3 regions of the Sphingomonas sp. S6 genome follow, and region 2 is predicted to be linked to each of the others. Evidence: predicted binding sites of a transcription regulator. Region 2 holds the regulator's gene; each other region holds the start of a gene.
What was found. The regulator LexA, encoded in region 2, represses DNA repair genes until DNA is damaged. The targets are predictions, from matches to a motif close to GTTCCNCNCTTGTTCT.

Region 1 (6,666 bases), on a different contig from region 2:
GTGTTGCCCTGCTCGACCAGCGCGTGGAGGACTTCGAGCAGCTTGCGCACGTCTTCGAAGTGCAGGCCCGTCGTCGGCTCGTCGAGGATGTAAAGCGTGTTACCGGTGGCGCGGCGGGAGAGTTCCTTGGCGAGCTTGACGCGCTGTGCTTCGCCGCCCGACAGGGTGGTCGCCTGCTGGCCGACCTTGACGTAGCCCAGGCCCACCTCGACCAGCATCTCCATCTTGTCGCGGATCGGCGGCACGGCCTTGAAGAATTCGGCGGCATCCTCGACGGTCATGTCGAGCACGTCGGCGATGCTCTTGCCCTTGAACTTCACCTCCAGCGTCTCGCGGTTGTAGCGGGCACCGTGGCAGACGTCGCAGGTGACGTAGACGTCGGGGAGGAAGTGCATCTCGATCTTGAGCACGCCGTCGCCCTGGCACGCCTCGCAGCGGCCGCCCTTGACGTTGAAGCTGAAGCGGCCGGGCTTGTAGCCGCGCGCCTGCGCCTCCGGCAGGCCGGCGAACCAGTCGCGGATCTGCGTGAAGCTGCCGGTGTAGGTCGCCGGGTTCGACCGCGGCGTGCGGCCGATCGGCGACTGGTCGATGTCGATCACCTTGTCGAGGTGTTGCAGCCCGGTGACCTTGTCGTGCTTGCCCGCCAGGATGCGCGCGCCGTTGAGCGCCCGCGCGGCGGCGGCGTAAAGCGTGTCGATCGTGAAGCTGGACTTGCCCGAACCCGACACGCCGGTGATGCAGGTGAAGGTGCCGAGCGGGATCGACGCCGTTACGCCGGTAAGGTTGTTGGCGCGGGCGTTATGGACGGTCAGCTTCTTGCCGTTGCCCTTGCGGCGCGTTTCGGGGACGGGGACTTCGCGCGTGCCGTTGAGGTAATCGGCGGTGATGCTGGTCTTGCTCTTGAGCAATTGCTTGAGCGTGCCCTGCGCGACGATCTGGCCGCCGTGGACGCCGGCGCCCGGCCCCATGTCGATGACGTAATCGGCGGTGCGGATCGCATCCTCGTCATGCTCGACGACGAGCACGGTGTTGCCGAGATCGCGCAGGCGCCTGAGCGTCGCGAGCAGCATGTCGTTGTCGCGCTGGTGGAGGCCGATCGAGGGTTCGTCGAGGACGTACAAGACGCCCGACAGGCCGCTGCCGATCTGCGACGCCAGGCGGATGCGCTGGCTCTCGCCGCCCGACAGCGTGCCGCTGGTGCGATCGAGGTTGAGGTAATCGAGGCCGACGTTGTTGAGGAAGCCCAGGCGCTCGACGATCTCCTTCAGGATGCGTTCGGCGATCGCGCGCTGCTGGTCGCCCAGGTGGTTGGGCAGGTCGGTGAAGAAGGCGAGCGCGTCGACCACGGACAGGTGCGTGGCATGGGCGATGTCGGTCTTCGCGATCTTGACCGCGAGCGCTTCGGGCTTGAGGCGCGCGCCGTGGCAGACTTCGCAGGGGCGCGACGACTGGTATTTGCCCAGCTCCTCGCGCATCCACGCGCTCTCGGTCTGGAGCAGGCGGCGGTTGAGGTTGCCGATCACGCCCTCGAACGGTTTCTTGACGTCGTAGCTCTTCTTGCCGTCGACGAAGGTAAGCGTGACCGCCTTGCCCTTGGTGCCGAACAGGATGACGTCCTGCGTTTCGGGGTGCAGGTCCTTCCACGGCGTATCGAGGTCGAACTTGTATTCGCGCGCGAGGGAGCCGAGGACCTGCATGTAATAGGGGCTGGGCGGGTTGGACTTCGCCCAGGGGACGACGGCGCCCTTCTTGATGCTGAGGTCGTGGTTGGGGACGACGAGGTCTTCGTCGAACAGCAGTTTCTCGCCGAGGCCGTCGCACGCCGGGCAGGCGCCCTGGGGGGCGTTGAAGCTGAACAGGCGCGGTTCGATCTCGGCGATGGTGAAGCCGCTGATCGGGCAGGCGAACTTTTCGCTGAACACGATGCGGCCGGCGGGCGCGTTGTCGCCGAGGACTTCGGACTTGGGGGTGTGCGGTTCGACCGGGTCCGCCGGGTCAATATAGGCGAGGCCGTCGGCGAGCTTCAGCGCGGTTTCGAACGATTCCGCCAGGCGCGTGGCGGCGTCGGCGCGGACGACGAGGCGGTCGACGACGATCTCGATGTCGTGCTTGTACTTCTTGTCGAGCGCGGGGGCTTCGTCGATCTCATGGATCGTGCCGTCGATCCTGACGCGCGTAAAGCCCGCCTTCTGCCATTCGGCGAGTTCCTTGCGATATTCGCCCTTGCGCCCGCGGACGACGGGGGCGAGCAGGTACAGACGCGTGCCTTCGGGCAGCGCCATGACGCGGTCGACCATCTGGCTGACCGTCTGCGCGGCGATCGGCTCGCCGGTGGCGGGCGAATAGGGGATGCCGACGCGCGCCCAGAGCAGGCGCATGTAATCGTAGATTTCGGTCACCGTCGCGACGGTCGAGCGCGGGTTGCGCGACGTCGTCTTCTGCTCGATCGAGATGGCGGGCGACAGGCCCTCGATATGGTCGACGTCGGGCTTCTGCATCAGCTCGAGGAACTGGCGTGCATAGGCCGACAGCGATTCGACGTAGCGGCGCTGCCCCTCGGCATAGATGGTGTCGAAGGCGAGGCTGGATTTGCCCGAGCCCGACAGGCCGGTGATGACCGTCAACGTGTCGCGGGGGATGTCGACATCGACGTCCTTGAGATTGTGCTCGCGCGCGCCGCGGACGGAAATTTTGGTCAGCATGAAGCGGGTTCTACTTCTGTTCTGTTTCTGATGCTAGTCTGGCAGGTAGGAACGCACCGCGCGAATTTCGAGCCGCATTGAAAGCATCCGAGCGGTGTCTTACGTCTGTGCCACACGAGGAGAATGCGCGATGGGCAAGAAGCACAAGAAGGCGAAGCTTCCCAAGGAAGTGCTGGGCGTGAAGCTGCCCAAGGAAGTGCGCGAGGTAGGCGGGGCGCTGCTGGAGAAGGCGAACAGCCCGCAGGGGCGCGAGATGCTGGCGGCGGGGCTGACGATGGCTGCGGCGGCGGCGACCGCGGCGCTGGCCAAGGGGCGGGCCGAGCGCGCCGCGAAGCCGGAGGCGCCGCGCCCGCCCGAGGCGCCGGTGCCGCCCGTTCCCCCGGTGCCGCCCGTTCCCCCGGTACCGCCGCAGGGGACGCAGACGCAGCCCGATCCGCAGGCGATCGCCGATGCGGTGGGCAAGGCCGCGGAAGCGATGCTGGGGCGGCTATTTGGGCGTAAAGACTGAACGGCGAGGTTTGCGCGGCGTTCGCTGTCCGTCCAGCCTAGGACCGGCGCTGCGGAGCCAGGACCATCCAAGCTGCGCCCGTGACAATTTCCATCTCGCCCCACGAGCGATATCCATCAGCCCGCAGCTGTACGATGTGATCGGCCGCTCGTTCACGATGGGCGCCCGCGTGCGCTTGTGATCGCTTGACGATCTGCAAAGGCCTGAGGGGCGGCGGTTCGAGAGGACCGCCGCCCTTTTTGCGTGGGCCTCGCGCCCGCCTCTGGCCGCAATTTCTCCGCGTCAGCCCACCGCGCAACTTGGGCGTCCTCACCTGCCCCTTCGCGCAACATAGCGGCACTCGCTGTGGCTGTTTTGCAACGCAACGTTGCTGAAAGCGGAAATAGGTCAGCAATGCGTGCTTTACGCAAGCAAGACAGTCACACAAGCGTCACGCAGTCCAGAAGACTGACATTCCAAATCGATGACGCATGGGGCGACCGAAAACGGCGCCGTTGCAAAGGGGATATACGTGACGAAAACCGCTCGATTCGATGTGACGCGCAAGGCGGCTCTGCTCGCCGCGGCGACGCCGCTGGCGCTGATGCTGGGGGCCGCTCCGGCGTTCGCGCAGACCGCGACGCAGACGCCTGCGCAGCTCGAGATCAAGGATCAGCAGACCGATCCGACGACGACGCAGGGCGCGAGCGATCAGGACAAGGCGAGCGACATCGTCGTCACCGGTTCGCTGTTCCGTCGCACCGACACCGAAACCCCGTCGCCCGTCACCGTGCTGACCAGCGACACGCTGGCAAAGGCCGGTATCACCACCGCGTCGGACGCGATCCGCTCGATCTCGGCCGACAGCGCGGGCTCGATCGGCACCGGCTTCCAGTCGGGCTTCTCGGCCGGCGGTTCGGCCGTGTCGCTCCGCGGCCTCGGCGTGTCGTCGACGCTGGTGCTGATCGACGGCCTGCGTTCGGCGAACTTCCCGCTGAACGACGACGGCCATAACGCCTATGTCGACCTCAACTCGATCCCGTTCAGCCTGGTCGACCGGATCGAAGTGCTGAAGGATGGCGCATCGTCGACCTATGGCGCGGACGCGATCGGCGGCGTGGTCAACGTGATCCTGAAGAAGCACTTCACCGGCATCGACGGCCTGGTCGAGGGCGGCGTCGCCGAGCGCGGCGATGCGAGCCACCAGCGCGCGCAGCTAACGCTGGGCTATGGCGATTATGACCGCCAGGGCTTCAACGTCTATCTGAACGGCGAATATCAGCGCGACGGCCGCGTTTCGAACCACAGCCGCGGCTTCCCGTACAACACCCAGGACCTGACCTCGATCGGCGGCCTGGACAACAACGCGGCCGACCAGTCGCTGACCGTCAACGTGCCGACCGCCTATGTCGCGCGCACGACGCAGAGCGACCTCAACAACCCGCTGTCAGGCGGCACCGCGCTGATCCCGGACGGCACCTATGTCGATGCGAACGGCCGGACGCAGAACTATAGCAATTACACGGCGCTGGGCCTCGGCAATTGCGCGCGCGATACGTTCACCGTGACCGGCGGCGGCGCGCGCGGCACGGGCTGCAAGTACGACCTCGTCGACCTGTATCGCCAGATCCAGCCGCTGCAGGAGCGTTACTCGCTGCAGGGCCGCGTCAGCGTGCGCATCGGCGAGAACGTCGAAGGCTATATCACCGGCAGCTACAGCCGCAGCGACGTCAGCATCAACGGCACGCCCTCGGCGATCCGCGCGACGCAGCCGTTCGGCGCCGCGCCTACGGTGGCATCGTCGAACCCCGGTATCGTCCTGCCGTATTTCATCTGCTCGGCCGGCACGAACTGCGCGACGGCGGCGAACCGCCAGCTGAACCCGAACAACCCCTATGCGACCAACGCCGCCGCCACACCGGCGATCGCAGCCGCCAACGCCGCGCGCATCTATTACCTGTTCGGCGACATCCCGCAGGGCAGCGATCGCAAGAACGAAATCTACCGCGCCACCGCCGGCCTGAACGGCAATTTCGGTGACGGTCGCTACAATTGGCGGATCGAGGGCGTCTATGCCCGCGACGAGCTGACGCTGACGCAGCGCGGCCTGCTCAACATTGCGGGTCTCGCTACCGCGATCAACACGGGGTCGTACAATTTCATCAATCCGTCGCAGAACAGCGCGGCGGTGCGCAATGCGATCTCGCCGAACAAGGTGACCCCGTCACTGTCGACGCAGGCGGCGCTGGATGCGTCGGTGACGGCACGCCTCGCCGACCTGCCGGGCGGTCCGTTGCAGCTGGCCGTCGGCGGGCAGGTGCGCCGCGAAACGCTGGAGAACAACAACCAGAATGCGGCGCTGGATACGTACGGCCTGACGACCGCCTCGGCGTTCGGATCGCACACCGTGTCGGCCGCCTATTTCGAAGCCGACGCGCCGATCCTCGACCAGGTCGAGCTGAACGTCTCGGGCCGCTACGATCATTATTCGGAAGGCTTCAGCCACTTCTCGCCGAAGGTCGGTGTCAAGTTCACGCCGATCAAGGAACTGGCGATCCGCGGCACCTATGCCGAGGGCTTCCGCGCGCCGACCTTCGCCGAATCGGGTCCGCGCAGCCAGTATGCGGGCTTCGTGTCGACGACCCCGCCGTGTAACTTCATTCTGAACCATGGCGGCACCGGCACGGCGGCGTCGTGCTCGGCAGCGGGCAACCCGTACAACCTCAACTACAGCCTGGGTCGCGGCCTTGCCGGCAACCCCAACCTCCAGCCGGAAATTTCGCGCAGCTTCACCGGCGGCGTCATCTTTCAGCCGGTGCGCTGGCTGAGCCTGACGGTCGATTACTATAATGTCCGCAAGAAGAACCTGATCGTCACCGGTCCGGACTTCGGCAAGGCGGTCGCGGCCTATTACAATTCAGCGAACGCCGCGGCCGGTGCGGCCGCAGTGGCCGCGGTTGGCCAGGGCTATTCGGTGAACACGACCGACGCGGTCGATCCGCTGTTCCCGAACGCGCTGCCGCGCGTGCTGATCATCAACGTGCCGTATGTGAACGCCAATTATGCGCTGACCTCGGGCATCGATTTCTCGGCGACGGCGACCGTGCCGCTGGGCGATGGCATCAAGTTCACCAGCCGCATCGAAGCGACGCACGTCATCAAGTACAACCTCGTCACCTCCGCGGGTGTGCAGCATTATGCCGGCACGATGGGCCCGTACGACCTGTCGTCGGGCAACGGCACGCCGTCGTGGCGCGGCAACTGGCAGAACACGTTGGACTTCGGCGATTACTCGCTGTCGGCGACGGCGTTCTACGTCAGCCGGATCAAGGCGGTGTCGGAAGACCAGGGCCTGCCGCTCGATTGCGCCAACGGCAATTTGTACACGCGTTCGTCGCCGCAGAACGAAGCCTTCTGCTACGTCAGCCCGTTCATCAACGTCGATCTGAACGGCACGGTGAAGGTCAACGACAAGTT
Region 2 (6,666 bases):
CGACGACGCCACACATGATCGCCATCGGGTGCGCATCGCGGCGGAAGCCACGGAAGAACGCCGCGAGCTGTTCATGCACCATGGTGTGGCGCGTGATCGTGTTCGTGAAGCCCGTCAGCTCATCCGCCGAGGGCAGCTCGCCGTTCAGTAGCAGATAGGCGACTTCCATGAAGCTCGACTGTTCGGCGAGTTCGCCGATCGGATAGCCGCGATGCAGCAGAACGCCTTCGTCACCGTCGATATAGGTCAGTTTCGACTGGCACGACGCCGTCGAGGTGAAACCCGGATCGTAGGTGAAGTCCCCGGTCTGCGCGTAGAACTTGCGGATGTCGACGACGTCCGGTCCGACAGTGCCGGACATGACCGGGTAGTCGAAATCCTTGCCGTTCACGGATACCTTTGCGGCTTCGGTCATCTGGTTGTCCTTCCTATCAGACTTGCATCTGGTCCGCGATGCGGCCGAGGCTTTCCTCTTTGCCGAGCAACGCGAGCACGTCGAAAATGCCGGGCGAGGTCTTGCGCCCGGTGAGAGCGGCGCGGAGCGGCTGGGCGACCTGTCCGAGCTTCACGCCCGTGCTGTCCGCCACCTGCCGTACCGCTGCTTCGATTGTCTCCTGATCCCACTGCTGCACCGCGTCAAGCGCGGCGTGCAGCGCAGCGAGGAGCGTTCGAGCGTCGGCGGTCAGCAGGTCCGAAGCTGCCTGATCCATGGCGAGCGGCCGGACCGCAAACAGGAAAGCGGCGCCCTCGCTCAGTTCGTTGAGGTTGGCGGCGCGCGCCTTCAGCACCGGCATCGCGCGGGTGAGCAGATCGACGTCGGTATAGCCGCCGATCCCCGCGACCAATCCAGCCAGTCGCGCGTCGTCCGCGGCACGGATGTAATGGCCGTTGAGGTTTTCGAGCTTCTTCAAGTCGAAGCGCGACGGGCTCTTGCCGACCGCGTCGAGGTCGAACCATTCGGTCGCCTGTTCGCGACTGATGATCTCGTCGTCGCCATGGCCCCAGCCGAGACGGAGCAGGTAATTGTCGAAGGCTTCGGGCAGGATGCCGAGTTCGTCGCGATACGCCTCGATCCCCACCGCGCCGTGGCGCTTCGACAGCTTGGCGCCGTCGGTGCCGTGGATCAGCGGGATATGCGCGTAGACCGGCTCCGGCCAGCCATTCGCCTTGTAGATCGGCAGCTGACGGAAGGCGTTGTTGAGGTGATCGTCGCCGCGGATCACGTGCGTCACGCCCATGTCGTGATCGTCGACCACCACCGCGAGCATATAGGTCGGCGTGCCGTCCGAGCGCAGAAGGATGAGGTCGTCGAGCTCGCTGTTCTGGACCGTCACCGACCCCTGTACCTGGTCGTCGATCGTCGTCGCGCCCTCACGCGGCGCCTTCAGGCGCACGACGAAGGGCTGGCCGTCCGGCGCGGTGGCCGGATCGGCATCGCGCCAGGGCGAGCGGATACGCAGCGGCTGCTTCGCCGCCTGGGCCGCCTCGCGCTGCGCGGCGATCTCGTCCTGCGTCATATAGCAGCGATAGGCATGGCCGTTCGCCACCATCTGATGCGCAACCTCGGCATGGCGGTCGGCGCGCGCGAACTGGAAGACGGCGTCGCCGTCCCAGTCGATGCCCAGCCATTGCAAACCGGCGAGGATCGCGTCGATCGCCGGCTGCGTCGAGCGGGCGCGATCGGTATCCTCGATCCGCAGCAGGAACGTGCCGCCGTGGTGACGCGCGTACAACCAATTGAACAGCGCGGTACGCGCGCCGCCGAGGTGCAGATAGCCGGTGGGCGAGGGGGCGAATCGCGTGACTATTCCCGCGCCGTCGCCCGAACGATTTTCAACTGTTGCGCCCAACCGCGCTTGCTCCCAAAGTTTGAAACCTGATGGCCAGTTCAGCCGCCGCGGCCTCTAGCACGCGCTCCGTGCGCCTTCAAATGCCCCGGGGGTGGCATCGGTTGCGCGATCGTATGGAAGCGTGGCTGGACGCGGAACGCGATCGTATTGCGCTGTGGGTGACGGTTGCGTTCGGGACCGGCGCCGGCGGCTGGTTCCTGATGCCCGACCCGAACCAGTGGATCGCCGCAATGCTGGCGGCGCTGGCCATGGCCTGCGCTGCGGCGGCGATCGGGCGGGGCGGGCGGGCGGCGCATAGCGTCGCTGTCGGCGGTATTATGGTCGCGGCGGGCGTGGCGGCCGCGTGGTGGCGCGCGGAGCAGGTCGCGGCACCGGTACTGGCGCGGCCGGTCGTCGCCGTCGTGACCGGGCGGGTGACCGGGATGGAGGCGCTCGTCGCGCGCGATCTGGTGCGGCTGACGATCGAGAGCGATCCGGGGCTGGGATTGCCGCCGCGGGTGCGGGTCAACCTGTCGACCGACGATGTGCCGAAGGGGTTGGGTGAGGCGGCGCGGATCCGGCTGCGGGCGCGGCTGATGCCGCCGGCTGCGGCGTCGGTGCCGGGAGCCTATGATTTCGCGCGGGCGGCGTGGTTCGCCGGAATTGGCGCGACCGGACGGGGGTTCGCGCCGGTGGAGTTGCTGTCGCCCGGCGCGTCGGAGGGCAGCCTGCGGCGGCGCCTGACTGCCCATATCACGGATCGGCTGGAAGGGAGCCGGGGCGGCATCGCGGCGGCGCTGGCGACCGGGGACGAGGGGGCGATCAGCGAGCGCGATGCGGAGGCGATGCGGCGTGCGGGACTCGCGCATCTGCTGTCGGTCAGCGGGCTGCACATCACCGCGGCGGTGGCGGCGACGATGGTCTTGACGTTGCGGCTGCTGGCGCTGTGGTCGTGGCTCGCCATTCGCGTTCGGTTGCCGTTGGTCGCCGCGGGGATGGGGGCGCTGGCTGCCATCAGCTATACGTTGCTCACCGGATCTCAGGTTCCCACGATCCGGTCGTGCGTCGCCGCGCTACTGGTGCTGGCGGCGCTGGCGATGGGGCGGGAGGCGATGACGCTGCGGCTGGTTGCGGCAGGTGCGATGGTCGTGCTGGCCGTGCGGCCGGAAGCGCTGGTGGGGCCGAGCTTCCAGCTGTCGTTCGCCGCGATCGTGGCGATCGTTGCGCTCCATGAGCATCCGCGGGTGCGCGGATGGTTCGAGCCGCGCGAGGAGTCGCGCACGCGGCGTTTGCTGCGCGGGCTCGGGTCGCTGCTGCTGACGGGCGTGGTGGTCGAGGCGGCGCTGATGCCGATCGCGGTCTATCACTTCCATAAGGCGGGCCTGTACGGGGCTGCCGCCAATATCATCGCCATTCCGCTGACGACGTTCGTCGTCATGCCGCTGGAGGCGGGCGCGTTGCTGCTCGACACGATCGGGCTGGGCGGGCCTTTGTGGTGGCTGACCGACGGGCCGTTGCGGGCGCTGCTGTGGCTGGCGCATGTCGTGGCGGATGCGCCGGGCGCGTCGCTGGCGGTGCCGTCGATGCCAATGGGGGCGTTTCTGGCGATGATCGCCGGTGGGCTCTGGCTGGCGCTGTGGAATACGCGGGTGCGCTGGGTCGGCGTGCTGCCGATCGTCGTCGGCGCCGTCTGGGCGGCGTCGACCCCGCCACCCGACCTACTGGTGACGGGGGACGGGCGACATATGGCGATCCGGGTGGGCGGTCGGCTGGCGCTGCTGCGCGATCGTGCCGGGGACTATACGCGGGCGATGCTCGCCGAAAATGGCGGGACCGATGGCGAGCCATGGCTGCTCGACGATCTGCCGGAGGCCCGGTGCAGCCGCGATGCGTGCGTGGCGACGATCGACGGGCAGGGGCGCCGGTTTCGGGTGCTGGCGACCCGCAGCGGTTACCAACTTGCGTGGAAGGACCTGGTTGTAGCCTGTCAGGCGGCGGATGTGGTGGTGAGCGACCGGCGCCTGCCGCGTGCGTGCCGGCCGCGCTGGCTGCGGCTTGATGCGCCAGTGTTGCGACGGACCGGTGGCGTCATGCTGACCCTGGCGAGCGGGCGGGTGCGCACGGTGATGCACCCCGGGGATCGGCATCCGTGGCTGGTCGGGGCAAAGGTGGCGCCGCCGAGGACGGAGGGCACCACGCCGGCGATCCCGTTCTGATCACGCCATGCCGGCGCGCTGATCCCTCGCGACGGGCATGCCGCTCTGTAGTAGGAGGGCCCAACGCTGAGCCGCCCCTTGCTTCGCTCCGCTCGCGATGATGCCACTTGATCAACCTGATGTCATACCGCCTTAGAGCCTGACCCATTTCCACAGAGCCGTCGCCCCAGCGAAAGATGGGGCCTCTTGCGGCTCCTGTCGCCCGCTATCATCGGAAGATCCCAGCCTTCGCTGGGATGACGCCTGGTTCAACGGCGATGGATCAAACTCCAGAGACGGCTGGCGTTACCGTCCTAACCTGCGGGCAAAGAATCTAAAATCCTGATACGCCCCCCTCAACGGGACGTCGAAGGGGCCGTTTGAAAGTCACAAAAGTCACACGAACGACAGGGTCGTACGCCCCGTCGCCGCGGCGGCCTTGCATCAGTCGTAGCGGCGAAGGATGCCCGACAGCTTGCCCTGCACGCGGACGTGCGAGGGGACGTAGCGCTGGGGTTCATAGGCCCGGTTGGCGGGATCGAGCCGGATCATCGCGCCTTCGCGACGAAAATATTTGAGCGTCGCCTCGCTGTCCTCGATCAACGCAACGACGATCTCGCCATCGCGGGCGATGTCGGTGCGGCGGATCAGCGCGTAATCGCCGTCGAGAATGCCGGCCTCGACCATCGAATCGCCGGAGACCTCGAGCGCATAATGTTCGCCGGTGCCGAGCAACGCCGCGGGGACGGCGAGCATCGAGCTGCCTTCGAACGCCTCGATCGGCACGCCGGCGGCGATCCGGCCGTGCAGCGGGATTTCGACGACGTCATTTGCTGGCGAGGGGGCGGGACGCACATTGCCCGTGGCCGGAGCGCTCGGCGGCGCCGCGAGCGCGGGCGTTTCGGGCGCCTTGCGTTCGGAGCGTTCCGGCATGCGCAGCACTTCGAGCGCACGAGCACGGTTGGGCAGGCGGCGGATGAAGTTGCGCTCCTCCAGCGCGCTGATCAGGCGGTGGACGCCGGACTTGGACTTGAGGTCGAGCGCGTCCTTCATCTCCTCGAACGACGGCGAGATGCCCGTCTCCTCGAGCCGGTCGTTGATGAAGCATACAAGCTCGTGCTGCTTGCGCGTGAGCATAAGCGGTCCTTCCCCGTCAGAACAGACGCGGAACTTCTAGGGAACAATTCGTGGGGCGTCAAGCGATGACGAGGATTTCCGCCGAGTCGCCCGCGCGCGCCGCGGGGGCATCGATCGGTCGCACGATCAGGCAGTGTGAGCGCGCCAGCGTCAGCAGCATCGAACTGTCCTGAATGGTCGAGGCATAGGCGCGGCCGTCGCGCAGTTCCGCGCGCAGATAATCGGTGCGCGCGCCATTGGCGGGCAGGTCTTCGCCCAGGATCGCCATCGTGCTGCGCGGCAGCGGGTCCGCGGCACCAGAAAGGTGCGCGATCAACGGTTTGACGAAGAGTATGGCGGTGACGAAGGCGGATACCGGATTGCCCGGCAAGCCGAGCACCTGCATCGCGCCGCGCCGTCCCGCCATCATCGGCTTGCCCGGCCGCAGCGCGATCCGCCAGAAATCGATGACGCCGCTCGCCGCCTCCAGCGCCGGCCGCACGAGGTCGTGGTCGCCCACCGACGCGCCGCCGGTGGTGACGAGCAGGTCTGCGTCGACGCGGGCGAAGGCTTCGCGCAGGCGATCGAGGTCATCGGGCAGGATGCCGAGGTCGATCAGCTCGACCGGCAGATCGGCGAGCAGGGCCGCCAGCATCGCCCGGTTCGATTCGGGCAGCGCGCTCGGGTCGCCGCCGGTGCCCGGATCGACCAATTCGTCGCCCGTGGCGCAGATGGCGATGCGCACCCGGCGGTGGACCGCGATCGTGCCGATGCCGCCCGTCGCGGCGACGGCGATGCGCGCGGGCGTCAGCCGCTCGCCGCGCGCGATCAGGCGATCGCCGGCGTGAAAGTCGAGGCCGCGGCGGCGGGTGTTGCGGCCGAGTGTCGCTGGACCTTCGCCGGTCAGGTGGATCGTGGTGCCGGAGGCCGCGACCTCCTCCTGGATCATGACCGTGTCGGCGCCGTCGGGGAGTGCGGCACCGGTGAAGATACGCGCGGTCTCGCCAGCGCCGACGGTGCCGGCAAAGGGCCGGCCGGCGGCGCTTTCGCCGACCAGCGTCCACGGGCCGGGCAGGTCGGCGAAGCGGATCGCATAGCCGTCCATCGCCGACAAATCACTGGCGGGCTGGGTGCGGCGGGCGGCGATGTCGTCCGCCGCCCAGCGGCCGGCGGCGGCGGCGAGCGGCACGGTTTCGGTCTCGACCGGCGCTGCGCGCGCGAACAGGCGCGCCTGGGCTTCGTCGATCGGCAGCAGCGCCATGGCGTCAGGCGCGCCAGTCGCCGGAGGCGCCGCCGGCCTTTTCGAGCAGTCGGATGTCGGAGATCGTCATCGCGCGGTCCATCGCCTTCGCCATGTCGTAGATGGTGAGCAGCGCGACCGAGACGGCGGTCAGCGCCTCCATCTCGACGCCGGTCTTGCCGTCGGTGGCAGTCAGCGCGGTGGCGGTGATGCCGGCATCGTCGAGCGTCAGGTCGAGCGTGACACGGGTCAGCGGCAAGGGGTGGCAGAGCGGGATGAGGTCCGC
Region 3 (6,666 bases), on a different contig from region 2:
AGCCGGTCGTGTCGACGAGGGATGCGAAGATCGTCGGCTATGAAGCGTTGATCCGCTGGCACCATCCGGTGCGCGGGCCGATCTCGCCGGCCGATTTCATCCCGGTTGCCGAGGAATGCGGATTGATCGAGCCGCTGGGCGAATGGGTGTTGCGTACCGCCTGCGCCGATGCCGCGCGGTGGCCCGGGGACGTCCGCGTCGCGGTCAACGTCTCGCCGATCCAGTTCGCCAATCCCGCCTTCCCCGCGATCGTCACCTCCGCGCTCGCGCATAGCGGCCTGCCCGCGCGCCGCCTGGAACTGGAGATCACCGAAGGCGTCTTCCTCGCCGGCTCGGGATCGACCGATGCGATGTTCAAGGCGCTGAAGGCGATCGGCGTCCGCCTGGCGCTGGACGATTTCGGCACCGGCTATTCCAGTCTCGGCTATCTGCGCACCGCGCCCTTCGACAAGATCAAGATCGACCAGAGCTTCGTGCGCGGCGCCGCCGCCCCCGGCAACCGCAACGCCGCGATCATACGCGCGATCGTGTCGCTCGCCGAAACGCTGGGCATGGAGACCACTGCGGAGGGCGTCGAGATCCAGGACGAGATCGACCTGGTCCGCCACCTCGGCTGCAGCCACATCCAGGGCTATGTCTATGGCCGCGGCGTGCCCGCCGCAGACGTCATGGCGCAGCTCGGCGAAGCCGCGCCCGCCCACCCCGTCGGCCACCGGATCAGCCGCGCGCCCCGCACGCGCATGCTGCGCTCCGCCCGGATCGAGATCGGCCGCAAGCAGGGCGACGTGCGCATCCGCAACATGTCGAGCAGCGGCGCGCTGATCGACGGCATCAACATCGATGGCGAGGCGGTGGGCGTCGACGTGATGCTCGAGGTGGCGGAGGACCAGATGGTCGCCGCGCGCATCGCCTGGGCGCACGACGGCCGCGCCGGTATCGCGTTCAACGAACGCATCGACCTCGACCGGCTCAACGCCCCCATGAGCCGCCTGCGCCACGGCTGACCCGGCGTCACCCCGGCCGGCCCGACCGTCATCCTGGCGAAGGCCGGGATCTCCCGGAAGCACGCGCCCCAGCCGCGCCAAACGCCGCCACCCTCACGCCACCCCGGCGTTAAACCCGCGTTTACCATCACCCGCTAACCCGGTCCGCACCCGCCGGCATTCCGCCGACCGGGTGGCAGGAACCGCCCTCGATGAGCATGCACGCGCCGATCGACATCACCACGCTCGGTCTCGACGAAGCCGCCATCCACGCCATGCGCTTCGCGGGCGGGGTCGAACTGCACAATCCCTACATCGATCTCGTCATGGCGCGCGGCTTCCTCAACGCCGACGAATGCGCGCTGATGTGTACGATGATCGATGCCAACCGCCAGCGGTCGCGCGTCGCCGATGGCGTGTCGCAGATGCGCACCAGCGAAACCTGCGCGTTCGACGTCGACGAACCGCTCATCCAGCTGCTCGACCTGCGCATCTCGCTGTTCCTCGGCGTCGGTCCGCAGTTTGGCGAAAGCGTGCAGGGCCAGCGCTATGCCGTGGGCCAGGAATTCCGCAGCCACGCCGATTACTTTAAATCGACCGACCCCGAAGAGACTTCGCACCTGCGGCGCTGCGGCCAGCGCACCTGGACCGCGATGATCTACCTCAACGAGCCCGAGGCGGGCGGCGAAACCTATTTCCACCATCTCGACCACGACTTCGTGCCTGAAATGGGCACCATGCTGTGCTGGAACAACATCGACGCCGAAGGCAAGCCCAACCCCTATACCGTCCATCAGGGCAAGCCGGTCATCGCCGGCACCAAGTACATCATCACCAAGTGGTTCCGCGAGCGCCCCTGGAACAGCCCGCTGCCCGCCCCGGCGCCGGTCGCGACACCCGCCGTCGACAGCTCGGTCCGCGCAATGCGCGCGCTGAAGGGCCGCCGCTGACACGGGCGCACCGGTGCTGCTCGCCCTCCTCCTCGCCCAGCTCGCCACCCCGCCCGCCGCGCCATCGCAGCCGGACATAGAAGTCACCGGCCGCCACCTCTCGCGCCTCCGCCTGTCGCTCGACCTCGACGGTGGCGTGCTGAAGGTTTGCCGCATCACCGTCTCCAGCGGCGACGCCCTCATCGACGCACTGGCCTGCCCCGCCGCCCGCACCTGCGTCGCGCAGAGGCCGCGGACCAGCACCGCCCTGCTCACCTGTATCGACCAGCGCATCGGCGCCGCCGTGCGGGCACATGATGCCATGCCTGGCAGCATTAACGGCATGGGGCGCTAAGTCTCGATCCCACGCCACCATCCGTTGTGAAGCCGCTCCCGCGGACATATTGCGTCCCGCGAGGAGGTATCGCGCGCCATGACGCTGAACGAGCTGGGCACACGCATCTGCATCATGGGACCATCGAACAGCGGCAAGTCCACGCTCGCGGAGGCCATCGGGAACGCCAAGGGTTTGGAGGTGGTCCACCTCGACCAACTCCACCATCTCCCGCACACCGACTGGGTGCCACGACCGCCAGCCGAATTCGCGGCGCTGCATGATGCCGCGATCGCTGGCGACCGCTGGGTGATGGACGGCAATTACTCTCGACTGCTGCCGCAACGCATGCACCGAGCCACCGGCGTCATCCTGCTCGACGTCCCGACGACGACCAGCCTGTATCGGTACATCCGACGCTGCTGGTTCGAGCGCGACCGTCGCGGCGGGCTGGAAGGCGGTCGCGATAGCGTGAAATGGGACATGATCCGGCACATCGCCATCGCCACCAGGGCCAACCGGACCCGCTACCGCGACATGTTCGACGGCATCACCCTGCCCAAGATACAGATCGCGTCGACCACGGCGCTGACCACCTTCTACCGCGCGAACGGCTTGAGGCGGTAAGGTCCGTATTCTCATACAGCCAAGAGCGCCATAAACCGGTGCGCAGTTCATCACCGAGGGCGTCATGGCAAGCAGTGAGCAAAGCTATCTTCGCGATGTTCAATATCGCTTCCCCGATCGGCTGAAAGCGCGGTCGATCTTGCATACCCGCTATGGGCGGGGCGACTGGTTCGAGTGGCTGTCCGCCAACATTCCGCTGCCCGCGGGCGGTGTCATCGCCGACGTCGGGTGTGGTGCGGGATCGTTCTGGACGAACGCGCCGCAAGGGGTGCCATCCGACCTGAAGCTGCGTCTGTCTGATATCTCGCAAGGCATGGTGGACGCTGCCCGCGCCGCCATTGCCGCCGTGCAGCGGTGGCACGATGTCGAGGTGTCCGTGGCTGACGCCGTTGCCCTGCCGCTGGCCGATGCCAGCGTGGACACGACGATCGCGATCCACATGCTCTATCACCTCGCCGACCCGACGGCCGGGCTGAAGGAGATGGCAAGGGTAACGCGCGAAGGCGGTGCCGTGGCCGTGGTGCTCAATCCAGCAGGTACGATGGCAGAGCTGTCGGCGTTGGCGCGGGCGCCATTCGGAGGCCAGGCTGATCCACGACCAGAACCGCTTTCGTCGGAGCAAGGCCTCGCGCTCATGCACGACGCGTTCGCCAGCGTCGATGTCATCCGGTACGACGACGAGCTGCGCGTCACCGATCCCGTCGATTTGTTAGGCTATCTGACTAGCCTGCCGATTGCCGATAAGCCGGGCATCATAGAGCAGCTGGCGGCTGCCGTTCAGGACGCCTTCGAACGCGAGAATGGGGTCTTCACCATCACAAAGGCATCCGAATTGCTCATCGGGCGCAGATGACGCTGCCGTGTTGGGTTGCCCAAATTTGCATCGTCGGCGGGAATGCCGCCCCAGCCCTTAGGTCGAAGACGCCTCGCCCGCTCGCGCCCCTCAAACCACCCCCACGATCGGCGCGCGGAAACACAGCGGGATCGTCCGGTCGGTCAGCGCGCGGGGCGCGAACGGGGGGACGCGGCCGCCGGTGAAGGGCACGAACAGCGCCGGGCCCAGCCGGCAACGGTCGAGCGTACCGTCGGCGCGCTTGGTCATGCGCAGCAATTGCGTGCTCCTGTCGGACGCGCCGATCGGCATCACGATGCGGCCGCCGACCTTCAGCTGGTCGATCAGCGGTTGCGGCACCGCGGTGGCGCTGGCGGCGACGACGATCCCGTCGAAGGGCGCCTGCTCCGGCCAGCCCAGGAAGCCATCGCCGGCCCGGACGGTGACGGTCGCATAGCCCATGCGGCGCAGGCGCGCGGCCGCCGTGCGGGCAAGCGGCGCGACGATCTCGACCGAGGCGACGCGCGCCGCGACGGCTGCGAGCACCGCCGCCTGATAGCCCGATCCCGTGCCGATATCGAGCACATGGGCGCTGCGGTCCGCGGGCAGATCCAGCGCCGCGGTCATCACCGCGACGACATAGCCATCGGAAATCGTCTGGCCGTGGCCGATCGCCTGCGGCAGGTCGACATAGGCCGCGGCCCGCCCCTGGGCCTCGACGAAGTCCTCGCGCGGGATCGTCCCGATCGCCGCCAGCGCGCGCGCCAAGGCCGGCGTGTCCGCCGCCGGATGGTTGCTGCGAATGTCGGCACGAATGTCGGCGACCATCGCCGCACGCTGCTGCGCCGGGGTCTGGTGCGCATGCGCCTTGGCCAGCAGGCTCAGCATATCGACCCCCGCCACCGGCCGCTGCGCACAGCTGGCGAGCGTCACGACAGACAGGACAAGGAGGAGGGACGAACGACGACGCATCGCCGCGGCATCGACGGTATCCTGAGCCGCCGCAACGAAACTTTCGTTCATGTTCGGCGGGCGGGACGACACGGGTTGAATCGCGTCCGGAATGGCCTCGTCGGCCACTAAAAAAATTTTCATGCCGCCACTCGCCGCTTGCACTTTACGGAAGCCGCGGAAGTCCACGCGTCGCGGCCCCTCGGCCGGCCCGCCGCGCCCCGTTCGCACCGGAACCGCACGGCTGCCGCTTCATTAAGCCTCTTGCCCGCGGCGACGCTTTGCCACAATTTGTGGGGGTTGCGTTCGGGGGTGAACCCAATCGCTGGTAGAGATCGATGACGGCATCCCTCGCGGGATCCGCCATGGGGCACAACGCGGCCGTGAACCGCGACCCCTTTTTGTTCTCACCATCGGGGCGCCCGGGTGATATGCTGCGCATGTCGCCCCGAGTCGAACATGTATGGAACAAGGGACGGTAATCGATGGATTTCAGGGACACGCAGGGTGAGGCCATGACCGATACGATCGACGCCACCGTCGCCGCCGAGGCACCCGCCGCCGCAGAGGCGAATGGCGGCAGCAAGGCGATCCACGCCCGCCCCTATCCCGTCGAGGTCGATCACAGCCGCGACGCGCTGCTGACCGATTTCGGCAAGGAAACGCTGAACGATCGCTACCTGCTGCCGGGCGAAAGCTATCAGGACCTCTTCGTCCGCGTCGCCTCGGCCTATGCCGACGATGCCGCGCACGCGCAGCGCCTGTATGACTATATCAGCCGCTTGTGGTTCATGCCCGCGACGCCGGTGCTGTCGAACGGCGGCACGGGGCGCGGCCTGCCGATCAGCTGCTACCTCAATTCGGTGCCCGACAGCCTGAACGGCATCGTCGACACCTGGAACGAGAACGTCTGGCTCGCATCGCGCGGCGGCGGCATCGGCACCTATTGGGGCAGCGTGCGCGGCATCGGCGAACCCGTCGGCCTCAACGGCAAGACGAGCGGCATCATCCCCTTCGTCCGCGTGATGGACAGCCTGACGCTCGCGATTTCGCAAGGGTCGCTGCGCCGCGGTTCGGCCGCCTGCTATCTCGACGTCAGCCATCCGGAGATCGAAGAATTCCTCGAAATCCGCAAACCGAGCGGCGACTTCAACCGCAAGGCGCTGAACCTGCACCATGGCGTGCTGCTAACCGACGCCTTCATGGAAGCGGTGCGCGACGGCCGCGAATGGAACCTGCTCAGCCCCAAGGACGGCACCGTCCGCGCGACGCTCGACGCGCGCTCGCTGTTCCAGAAGCTCGTCGAAACCCGCCTGCAGACCGGTGAGCCCTACATCGTCTTCGCCGATCACGTGAACAAGGCGATGCCCAAGCACCACCGCGACCTGGGCCTCAAGGTCTCGACGTCGAACCTGTGCTCGGAAATCACGCTGCCGACCGGCCGCGACCATCTCGGCAACGATCGCACCGCGGTGTGCTGCCTGTCGTCGCTCAACCTCGAAACGTGGGACGAGTGGAAGGACGACAAGGTCTTCATCGAAGACGTCATGCGCTTCCTCGACAACGTGCTGCAGGATTACATCGACCGCCACGAACCGGGCATGGAACGCGCTGCCTATAGCGCCGCGCGCGAACGTTCGGTCGGCCTTGGCGTCATGGGCTTCCACTCCTTCCTTCAGGCGCGCGGACTGCCGTTCGAAGGCGCGATGGCGAAGAGCTGGAACCTGCGCATCTTCAAGCACATCAGCGCTCAGGTGAACCAGGCGTCGATGACGCTCGCCGCCGAGCGTGGGCCCTGCCCCGATGCCGCCGACGTCGGCGTGATGGAGCGGTTCAGCTGCAAGATGGCGATCGCGCCGACCGCGTCGATCAGCATCATCTGCGGCGGCACCAGCGCGTGCATCGAGCCGATCCCGGCGAACATCTACACGCACAAGACGCTGTCGGGCAGCTTCTCGGTCAAGAACCCGTATCTGGAAAAGCTGCTGAAGGAGAAATCCAAGAACAGCG

Region 1: a site for LexA is predicted at 2,710-2,725, ahead of uvrA (excinuclease ABC subunit UvrA). Genes of this name have one in related genera too.
Region 3: a site for LexA is predicted at 5,111-5,126, ahead of ACGVWT_RS05040 (ribonucleoside-diphosphate reductase subunit alpha). Genes of this name have one in related genera too.

Annotation. Positions count from the first base shown of each region.
Region 1 is NZ_JBIEOE010000003.1:414,633-421,298, reverse strand. It holds gene uvrA (excinuclease ABC subunit UvrA) at 1-2,702, opposite strand, end outside; gene ACGVWT_RS07475 (hypothetical protein) at 2,833-3,210, shown strand; gene ACGVWT_RS07470 (TonB-dependent receptor domain-containing protein) at 3,674-6,666, shown strand, end outside.
Region 2 is NZ_JBIEOE010000001.1:160,431-167,096, forward strand. It holds gene ACGVWT_RS00810 (citrate synthase) at 1-415, opposite strand, end outside; gene gltX (glutamate--tRNA ligase) at 432-1,850, opposite strand; gene ACGVWT_RS00820 (ComEC/Rec2 family competence protein) at 1,964-4,045, shown strand; gene lexA (transcriptional repressor LexA) at 4,469-5,161, opposite strand; gene ACGVWT_RS00830 (molybdopterin molybdotransferase MoeA) at 5,220-6,401, opposite strand; gene moaC (cyclic pyranopterin monophosphate synthase MoaC) at 6,406-6,666, opposite strand, start outside.
Region 3 is NZ_JBIEOE010000002.1:432,399-439,064, reverse strand. It holds gene ACGVWT_RS05070 (putative bifunctional diguanylate cyclase/phosphodiesterase) at 1-1,004, shown strand, start outside; gene ACGVWT_RS05065 (2OG-Fe(II) oxygenase) at 1,196-1,933, shown strand; gene ACGVWT_RS05060 (hypothetical protein) at 1,947-2,267, shown strand; gene ACGVWT_RS05055 (AAA family ATPase) at 2,346-2,873, shown strand; gene ACGVWT_RS05050 (class I SAM-dependent methyltransferase) at 2,938-3,726, shown strand; gene ACGVWT_RS05045 (protein-L-isoaspartate(D-aspartate) O-methyltransferase) at 3,817-4,800, opposite strand; gene ACGVWT_RS05040 (ribonucleoside-diphosphate reductase subunit alpha) at 5,142-6,666, shown strand, end outside.